3 regions of the Luteibacter sp. ME-Dv--P-043b genome follow, and region 3 is predicted to be linked to each of the others. Evidence: predicted binding sites of a transcription regulator. Region 3 holds the regulator's gene; each other region holds the start of a gene.
What was found. Region 3 encodes FliA, which starts transcription of late flagellar genes. Its sites were predicted from a motif close to TAAAGTTTNNCNNNCNNNGGCCGATAA; they were not measured.
Positions count from the first base shown of each region.

Region 1: QRN34_RS13825 (methyl-accepting chemotaxis protein) is a predicted target of FliA. The motif match lies at 1,676-1,702, and genes of this name have one in related genera.
Region 2: QRN34_RS14125 (GGDEF domain-containing protein) is a predicted target of FliA. The motif match lies at 1,911-1,937, and genes of this name have one in related genera.

Region 1 covers NZ_JARVRT010000021.1:122,971-126,246, reverse strand. The annotation lists gene QRN34_RS13825 (methyl-accepting chemotaxis protein) at 1-1,564, opposite strand, end outside; gene QRN34_RS13820 (hypothetical protein) at 1,934-2,365, shown strand; gene QRN34_RS13815 (hypothetical protein) at 2,607-3,276, shown strand, end outside.
Region 2 covers NZ_JARVRT010000026.1:8,019-11,294, forward strand. The annotation lists gene QRN34_RS14115 (pseudouridine synthase) at 1-95, shown strand, start outside; gene sodC (superoxide dismutase [Cu-Zn] SodC) at 177-704, shown strand; gene QRN34_RS14125 (GGDEF domain-containing protein) at 705-1,772, opposite strand; gene QRN34_RS14130 (CorA family divalent cation transporter) at 2,035-3,012, opposite strand; gene QRN34_RS14135 (GNAT family N-acetyltransferase) at 3,116-3,276, shown strand, end outside.
Region 3 covers NZ_JARVRT010000035.1:8,571-11,846, reverse strand. The annotation lists gene flhF (flagellar biosynthesis protein FlhF) at 1-386, shown strand, start outside; gene QRN34_RS16540 (P-loop NTPase) at 456-1,331, shown strand; gene QRN34_RS16535 (RNA polymerase sigma factor FliA) at 1,328-2,059, shown strand; gene cheY (chemotaxis response regulator CheY) at 2,116-2,517, shown strand; gene QRN34_RS16525 (protein phosphatase CheZ) at 2,528-3,169, shown strand; gene QRN34_RS16520 (chemotaxis protein CheA) at 3,177-3,276, shown strand, end outside.

The DNA.
Region 1 (3,276 bases), on a different contig from region 3:
CGGCGTCGTGACTGACACGAAATTCTCCAACCAGCCTGGCAAGTGCATCGGCCTGCCCCTTCAACGATTTGGAGGCAGCCGAGGCTTCTTCCACCAGCGCGGCGTTCTGCTGGGTGACGTCGTCCATCTGGTTGATCGCCTGACGCACCTGGCCGATGCCCTGGCTCTGCTCCGTTGCCGCCGCGGCGATCTCGTTGACGAGATGAGTGACCTGCTGGATGGCCACACCCATGGAGTTCATGTTCTCGCCCACGTCGCTCGCCTGATTGACGCCTTCTTCAATCAATTCGTTGGAGGCACCAATCAGTGTTTTGATCTCACGTGCAGCCTTCGTGGAGTTCTGGGAGAGGATTCGCACCTCACCGGCAACGACAGCGAAACCCCGGCCGTGCTCACCCGCACGTGCCGCTTCCACCGCGGCATTCAGCGCCAGGAGGTTGGTCTGGAAGGCAATGCCTTCGATCAGCGTGATGATGTCGTTGACCTTGCGCGAGCTATGGCGAATGTTACCCATGGTGCCCAGCATCGTATCGAGCGATGACGCACTCTTCTTCGACAAGTCGTTCATGCTATCCGCCAGCTGGCTTGCCTGACGCGTGTTGTCGGCGGTCTGCCGGACGGTCTCATGCAGTTCGGTAACGCTGGCAGCAGTCTCTTCCAAAGAAGCGGCCTGCTGCTCGGTTCGCGATGAAAGGTCTTCATTGCCCGCTGCAATTTGAGCCGACGCGCTGCTGACCGACTGGGAGGCAACGTTTACCGAGACGAGCGCTTCGGACACCCGTTGCATCAGGCTGTTGAACGCCGTCGCCATGGTGCCTATTTCGTCACTGCGGGTTGCATCGGCGCTGACTGTAAGGTCGAGGCGCTCGCTTGCAACCGTCATGGTGTTTCCGATATCCCGAAGACTTCTGCGCACCCGAAGAATGGTGACCAAGGCGAAGAAGCCAAGCAGCAAGATGGTGGCCGAGACACCCGCGGCAATACCCCAGACGGTCTTGCTGAAGATGCTGTGGTTGGTGACGCGCAGGTCCTCGCCGATCTCGATGTTGATAACAAGCTGTTTCTGATAGTCCGAAATGAGCTGGCGAATCGCACTACCAATACCGTCAGTGCCTTCGACAAGGGGAAGACTTACGGCATCGTTATGTGCCCGGGACGCGGCCAGAAAGGCAGGCAGCTTTTCTTCGACCTTTCGGATGTTGTCAAAAGCCACGTGCGTCAGTCGTTCGTCTTCCGCGCTCGAAATGTCGTTCGCCAGGTAGTACTTCGTCAGCTCCTTCAGCCCGGATATCTGGTGCTGGATGCGCGCTTCCACGTCTGGCAGCTTCTTGTCATCTGTCTGGCTTTGATGCACGTAGAGAAGAATGGAAAGTTCGTTGCTCTGATCTATCAGTTTCCCCAGATCCTTGATCGAGGGAATAGCATTGACCTGGACATATTCAAAGCGAGCTTGAAAGCCGGAAGTCACCGTGATGGCGACAATACCCAATGCAATGAGCGCGGCAGAAAAAAGTGAAAACGTAAGCAACAGTCGCTGCGTGACACTCATGTGGTTCTTTTTCATTTTGGCAATTATCTTTTAGAAGTGCTGGCACTCCCCTTTCCGAAAAAAGTGGAAGTTACCGATTTAATAGAGGCAAAATCCGTTGCGGTTGTCATGCTGGATATTCCTCGGTTATCGGCGCGCGGTAACAAATATTGAGGGTGAATCGAAAGATGATGCGGGGCACTCATGCATGGGCGACATTCGACGCCAAATGCGACGAATACCGCATAGATGTCTCGTTCGCACTTCATAAATTGCGCAGAGGCGCACTGACGACCGGTGAATTCACAGAAGTTCGACACGCTTTGTAACCGTCGTTTACGTGGATACACTCCGTTGCACTCAGGCCGGAGAGTCATTCCCATGAAGCACCTACGCTGCGTGTCCCTGCTCGCCCTGTCGCTGCTCGCCTTGCCCGCGTTCGCGCAATCCGATCGCGAAGTCGTGGAAAAGATGGTCACCCGCTCCGCGAACGTCTGTCCGGGCCATAGCGCGGATCGCACTACGCCTACCGTCAAGGCCACGCCCGTCGGCGCCCTCCGCGTCATGCTCGAGCGCGGTTTGGTGATGTGCCCCGATCGTCGCCTCGATGCCGACGCACCCGCCGTCTTTTACGGCCGGGTCGGCGTATTCGAGTGGAACCCGGAAGTGAAAGGCAGCTCGGAGGTGATCGTGAAGCAGATCGACGCGATGACCCGTAAGGATGCGTATCCCTCGGACACCTTGGTGTGGAACACCCAGGGCGTGGAGCTGAAGCAGCGTACCGTGCCCGCCTTTGAGGCCAAGCCCGGTGCCGCGGTGCTTTATCACGTGGAGTGATGGCTTTTAGTCCTTACACCGGATGATGCCGCTTGTGCTCGTTTTTTAGACTCGGCGATCCCGGGCTCGCCAGGTGCGGATGGCACCTGGGGTCCGCCCCGCGTGGATGGTGCGATACCTGACGACACGCCGTCCACACGAGGCGCTCACGGGCCTCAGGACACTGTCACCGCACACCACCGGATCGCCCTAAAGAACGACGCCGGCTCATCTCATCTGGCCGATGGCCAAAAGGACTTCCATGAACACCATCCGCTCCGAATCCGGCTACAACGCCCCCGTAGGCTCCCGCATTACCGAAGGCGACGTGACACTTATCCGTCGTATCTCGTGGGGTTCGATCTTTGCCGGCGTCATCATGGCTGTGGTCATCCAGCTCGTCCTCAGCCTTATTGGCGCAGGCATCGGCTTCAGCACAACCGACGCAATGGCCCATGATTCGCCCGATGCCTCCAGCGTAGGCATCGGTGCCGCGGTCTGGTGGGGCGTCAGTAGCGTACTAGCCCTGTTCACCGGCGGCTGGGTCGCCGGACACCTTGCGGGTGCGCCCGGGCGGACGGACGCCATGCTCCACGGCCTCGTCGCCTGGGGTCTGGCCAGTCTTCTGGGCGCGTACCTGGTGGCCACCGCTGTCACGTCCATCGTGAAGGGTGGGGCCACGGCGGCCGGTGCAGTCGCGACCGTGGCCGGTAGCGGTATTGCCGCCGCCGCGGGTCCCGTCGTGGACGCAGCGAAGAATCAGCTGCAGGAAAGCGGCATCACGATGGACTCGCTGAAGGGCCAGGCCCAGCAGCTGCTGGCGCAGACGGGCAAGCCCGCCTTGCAGCCCGACGCGCTCAAGCAGCAGGCCAACGGCGCGGCCAACCAGCTCAACGACGCGGCGCAGAACCAGGCCAACGGCGACACGGGCG
Region 2 (3,276 bases), on a different contig from region 3:
GGACCACGCTCGGTGGCTTGTCGCTCGACGACCTGCCGGTGGGCGAGTGGCGCGCGCTCGACGACGCGGACCGCGCACGGATGTTCGGCGGCTGAGCGACCCGGGTGCCGGCGTGGACGCTCCGTCCACGCCGCATGCACTATCCCTTGGAAGGTCCCGAACCCAAGGAGTGCGCCATGAAGAAGATCGCTATCGTTGTTGCCGGCCTGGTCGCGTGTGCCGCCGCGCATGCCGCGGACAAGAGCCTCGTGGTGCCGCTGGCCGCCGTCACGGCGCAGGGTGCCGGTGCGTCGGTCGGCACGGTGACCGTGACCGAAAGCGCAAAGGGCCTGGTATTCACGCCGAACCTGAAGGGCCTGCCGCCGGGTCAGCACGGGTTCCACCTGCACGAGAAGCCGAGCTGCGATCCGGGCGAGAAGGATGGCAAGAAGGGCGCCGCGCTGGCCGCCGGCGGCCATTACGATCCGGCGAAGACCGGCAAGCACGCGGGCCCGGAGGCCATGGGCCATGAGGGCGACCTGCCGCGCATCGACGTGGGCGCCGATGGCACCGACACCACGCCGGTCACCGCGCCGCACCTGACCTCGCTTGCCACGCTCAAGGGCCATGCCCTGATGATCCATGCCGGGGGCGACAACTACGCCGACCAGCCCGAAGCGCTGGGCGGCGGCGGTGCGCGTATCGCCTGCGGTGTGGTGCCCTAGTCAGAACAGGTCGATACTGCCCAGCGCCACCGGCGGGGCCAGCTGGCCTCGTTCGGCCAGGCTTTCGTAGCCGTGCACGCCGTTGCGGCCGTTTTCCTTGGCGAAGTAGAGCGCCTTGTCGGCCCGGTCGAGCACGATCTCGGGGTAGTCGTTCTCGGTGATGCGCGCGTAGCCGATGCTGACGGTGACATGGCCGACCTGCGGGAACGCGTGGTCGGCGATGAACTGGCGGAAACGATCCAGCGCGTAGTGCGCCACGTTTTCGTTTTCCGCAGCGATCAGCATCACGAATTCCTCGCCACCGAAGCGGAACAGCACGTCGCTCTGGCGGAAGCTGGCGCGCATCAGCTGGGCCAGCATCAGGATGACTTCGTCACCGTAGACATGGCCGTAGGTGTCGTTGATCCGCTTGAAGTGGTCGATGTCCAGGATCGCAAGGTAGATCTTGCTGTCGTCGTCGCGGCCGCGACGCTCGTCCTCGCCACCCACCGCGGCACGGGCCCGCTGGCGGCTGAGCTTGAGCAGGCGGCGCAGGCGCTGTTCGAAGCTGCGACGGTTGTATAGCCCGGTGAGCTTGTCGCGCTCGCTCTCGTTGAGCAGGGCGATGTAGTTGCCGTAGATACGGGCGAAGCCTTCGATCATGACGCGCACGGCGTCGAGTGAATCGTTCGCCTCCAGCATCAGCGCACCGATGGCCGAGGATTCACGCTGGATGGGAATCACCAGGCGGCAGTCGCCGGTGTCGGTCACGTCGCTGACGACTTCCAGCGTTTCCATGGCGCACACGATGCTGTCGACCGGGTCGCCCTCGCGCGGGGGCTCCAGGGCGTCGACGACGAAACCGCCTTCGGTCTTCCGCGAGCACACCACCATCGATTCGATCGGCTGTTGCAGGCTTTCGCCGCGCTTGCACAGCGTCACGCTGTTGACCGGCACCAGTTCGGCCAGGGAAAGCACCAGGCTGTGGTCCAGTGCGTCGATGTCGCGATGGTGGGTGAACTCCGCCACCGAAGCCAGCAGGCGCGTCTCGGGAAAGCCGCCCGCGAGGGCGTGCCAGGGTGTCCTCATGGGGTATCCCGCGGCGCGACATGGTGTCCGCGATGGTGGTTACTGACTGGCACCGAGCACATCCTCCCCCGAGTCGGGCGGCCTGGCGGCGCCCCGTGTCGTTCGACCGGCTGATACCGGGCTTATCCTCAGGGAGGGATAACGGCACCCAAGCCGGAAACTTTAGGGTAAAAACAGGCCCGATGCGTGAAAGTGTGACGAGGGTCCGCCTTGACGTCTTCACATGCAGGGCGGCGTGGGTTAAGGGCGGGGTGTGTCGGGTTCAATCGCCCTCGAGCCACCCGCGCCATTTGAAGAACAGCACCGGCAGCAGCATGCTGAGCAGGATGATCCCGATGGCCATGGGATAGCCGAACGTCCAGTCCAGTTCCGGCATGTGCTTGAAATTCATGCCCCACACGCCGGCCAGGATCACCGGCGGAATGGTCGCTACCGAGGTCACGGTCAGTACCTTCATCACGTGGTTCTGGTCGGTGCTGATGAAACCCAGGCTGGCGTCCAGCAGGAACTGCAGCTTGTTGGTCAACTGGTCGTCGAACTCGTCCAGCGTGCGCAGGTCGTGGTCGACCACGCGCAGCCGCACTTCCACCTGGTCGGATATCCATTCCGGCTGCTTGGCCCGCACGAACGACACGATGCGTTGCACGCCCAGCATCGAGGAACGATTGCGCGCCTGCTCGCCCTCCAGCCGTCCCACCTCCAGCATGCAGTCGCGCAGGGCCGGGGTGCCCAGCCGCTCGGTGGTAAAGACGCGGTCGGAGAGTTTCTTCAGGTCGGCCGAGACGTCTTCCATCCGCTTGGCCGCCAGGTTCACGATGGCTTCGATCAACGTGGCCAGCACGTCGCCGCTGGATTCCCAGCGCTGCTCGTCGCAACTGCGGCTGGCCAGGTCGAAGGCGGGGGAATCGTGGAAACGCAGGGTCATCAGCAGGCGACCGGTTACCACGATGCCGAGCGGCGACGGCCGATGTCCCCCACCGTCGTGCGCGGCGTGATCCACGTCGGCGAAGTAGGGGATGGACAGGTACATGGCGTCGTCGTCGGTACGGATGCGGCTGGACAGGGCCAGGTTGTCCACATCGCCGCGGTCGGGCACGCGCAGGCCGGATATCGCCCCGGCGCATCGGCGTTCGTCGTCGCTGGGGTCGAGCAGGTCGATCCACAGCGGCGCCCGGGGCACGTCCATGCCGGTTGTCCAGTGGATGGCCGCCTTGCGGCCGTGTTCATGAATGATGAGCACGCGCGTGTCGATCCTGTGGCCTGACCAGTGGGACGCGACCTTAACGCCGCGCCCATCCACGGAGTGCGAAAGTGTCGGCACCTTGTTCCGTCCGGAGTATGCAATGAGCGACACCGCCCAGCCACTGGCCATTACCCACGATGCCGCCAACCAGGTGTTCACCGCCGTGGTCGACGGGCACACCTGCGAGGTGGAATACCGCCTGGAAGGCGACGCCATGACCATCACCCATACGGGCGTTCCCTCGCCGGTGGGCGGGCGCGG
Region 3 (3,276 bases):
GCAATGACCCCAAGCTGCAGCAGCAGTTCGAAACGCTGCGCGCGATGACCGAAGTACGCGTGTGCCTGGTGCTCGCGGCGAACGCCCAGGCGCAGGCGATCGACAACGCCGTGCGCGCCTACGCGCCGCTGTCCCCGCAGGCCGCGATCCTGACCAAGCTCGACGAGGCGCCGCTGATCGGTGGCGCCCTCTCGGCCGTCATCCGGCACGGCATGCCGCTGGACTACACCACCGACGGCCAGCGCGTGCCGGAAGACATCGCCTCGGCGGACGCGCGCAAGCTCGTCTGCCTTGCGGCCCAACTGGTCAGGCAGCGCAACGACGTACCGGACGACGCGATCCTCGCCGACCGTTTCGGCTTCGCCGCCACGCCCGCCCTCGCCTGACCCCGGAACTGAAGTAACGTGACTACGGCATCCGCATCCGCACACCCTTTCACGGCAGTGAATTCCTTCATGAGCACACACGTCGATTCCACCCAGGCCGCCGGACTCAACTGGCTTGCCGACCGTCGCCCGACCCGCAGCATCGCGATCGCGGGCGGCAAGGGCGGCGTGGGCAAGACCACGGTGGCGGTCAACCTGGGCATGGCGCTGTCCATGGGCGGGCGCGACGTGGTCCTGCTGGACGCGGACCTGGCCATGGCCAACATCGACGTGCTCCTCGGCCTGCAGCCCACGCGCCACCTGGGTCACATGCTCGAGGGCGAGTGCCGCATCGAGGACCTGATCCTCCATGCCAACCACGGCTTGAAGGTGATCCCCGCCACCTCGGGCGCGCGCCGCATGGCGCAGCTGCCGAACATCGAGCACGCCGCGGTGATCCGCGCGTTCGACGAATACCCCGTGGCCCCCGAATACCTGATCGTCGACACCGCGGCCGGCATCTCCGACAGCGTCTCGATGTTCGCCGCCGCGTCGGACGAGGTGGTGGTGGTGGTCTGCGACGAGCCGGCCTCGCTGACCGACGCCTACGCGCTGATCAAGGTGATGAGCCGCGAATTCGACGTCAACCGCTTCCGCATCGTGGCCAACATGGTCCGCCACGCCCAGGAAGGCCGCCAGCTGTTCGAGAAGCTGGCCCGCGTGACCAATCGCTTCCTGGACGTGTCCCTGGACTTCATGGGCATGGTGCCGCACGACGAGTACCTGCGACAGGCCATCCGCCGCCAGTCGGCCGTGGTCGACGCCTGGCCGAGCAGCCGTTCGGCCGTGGGATTCAAGAATCTTGCCCGGTCGGTCGATACATGGGGTGAACCCGAACCCCGGGTGCAGGGCCGCATCGGCTTTTTCGCCGAACGGAACCACATGGGGGGAGGGCTGCCACTGTGAGTGTTGCAAGCGAATACCTTGAAGTAACAAAGGTTTCGGCCGACCAGCTGGTCAGGACGCATGCCCCGCTGGTGCGCCGGATCGCCTATCACCTGATGGGTCGCCTGCCGCCGAGCGTGGATGCGAACGACCTGATGCAGGCCGGGATGATCGGGCTGCTGGAGGCGGCGAGGAATTACTCGCCGACTCGCGCGGCCAGCTTCGAGACCTATGCGGGAATCCGCATTCGTGGCGCCATGCTGGACGAACTGCGCAAGACGGACTGGACCCCGCGCTCCGTCCATCGGAAGCTGCGCGAGGTGGCGGAGGTAACGAGACAGATCGAGAACGAGACGGGTGGCGACGCCGAAGACGCGGAAGTGATGAAGCGGCTGGGCATCGACGCCATGGAGTACAACCAGATCCTGGCCGACGCGGCGAGCGCGCGGTTGCTCAGCCTGACGGCGCCGGAAGGCGACGAAGGCGCGGCGATCGACGTGGCGGACCCGGACGCCGCCGGTCCGGAAGGCAACTTCGAGAAGAACGGCCTGCGCGACGCGTTGGCCCATTCGATCGACGGGTTGCCGGAACGCGAGAAGCTGGTCATGTCCCTGTACTACGATGAAGAGCTCAACCTGAAGGAAATCGGTGCGGTGCTGGGTGTGAGCGAGTCGCGGGTGTGCCAGATCCATGGCCAGGCCCTGATTCGCCTCCGCGCACGCATGTCGGGTTGGAAAGACAAGCAGTGACGGCATCGCGGTGCCGTCGCCGGTAAAGAAAAAAGCGTACGAGGCGGAGAGCAGTTTTGGACAAGAACATGAAGATCCTCGTGGTGGACGATTTTTCCACCATGCGGCGCATCGTCAGGAACCTCCTGGTCGAGTTGGGTTTCACCAACACGCTCATCCAGGAGGCCGAAGACGGCAACGCGGCGCTCGCGCTGCTGCGCGCGCAGCCCATCGACCTGGTCGTTACCGACTGGAACATGCCCAACATGACGGGCATCGACCTGCTTCGCGCCATTCGCGCGGATGCGGCGTTGAAGTCCATGCCCGTGTTGATGGTCACCGCGGAAAACAACCGCGACCAGATCATCGCCGCCGCGCAGAGCGGCGTGAACGGTTACGTGGTCAAGCCCTTCACGGCGGTGACGCTGAAGGAAAAGCTCGACAAGATATTCGAACGACTTGCCGCGGCAGCGGGCTGAGGGAATGACGATGAACACGATGCTTTCCCCCGGCCAGGACGTGGCCCCCCAGTTGCGTGAACTGCTCGATGCCGACGACTCGGCGGCGTTCGAGAAAGCGCTCGACGACCTGATCCGCAGCCGCGAGCAGCACCTGTTCCTGGCGCTGGGCCACCTCGCACGCGACCTGCACGAATCCGCGCGTCGCCTGGCCTCCGACATCTCCACCGATGGCGTGCCGGGCAACATGAGCGATGCGCGCAAGCATCTGCGTGATGTGCTGGAAATGAGCTCCACGGCGGCCCATCGCACGCTGGACTTCAGCGAGAAGCTGCGTCCGCAGGCTCAGGCGCTGGCCAAGCAGGCCGATGAGATTCTGGTGCTGGATCACGCCGATCCGGCGTTCGGCACCCACGCCACGGCACTGGCCGTGCGTGTCGGCGACTTCGCGCAAAGCTGCGATATCGGGCTGGGCGAGATGGTCGAGGCGCAGTCCTGGCAGGATCTTTCCGGTCAGCGTGTGGCCCAGGTCGAGGCCTTCATGGCCAAGGTCGAATCCTCGCTCGTCGAGCTGGTCCGACTCACCGGTTCGCTCGCGGGCGGTAATGCGCCGGCCGCCGAGAAGGTCAGCCAGGACGAAGTGGACCGGCTCCTCAGCGAATTCGGTTTCTGAGTACCCTATGAGCGTGGAGCTGGACAACGAGCTGCTCAATGTCTTCCTGATCGAAGCGCGCGAATTGCTCGAGAGCCTGGGCGAACAGCTCGTGGATCTCGAAGCCT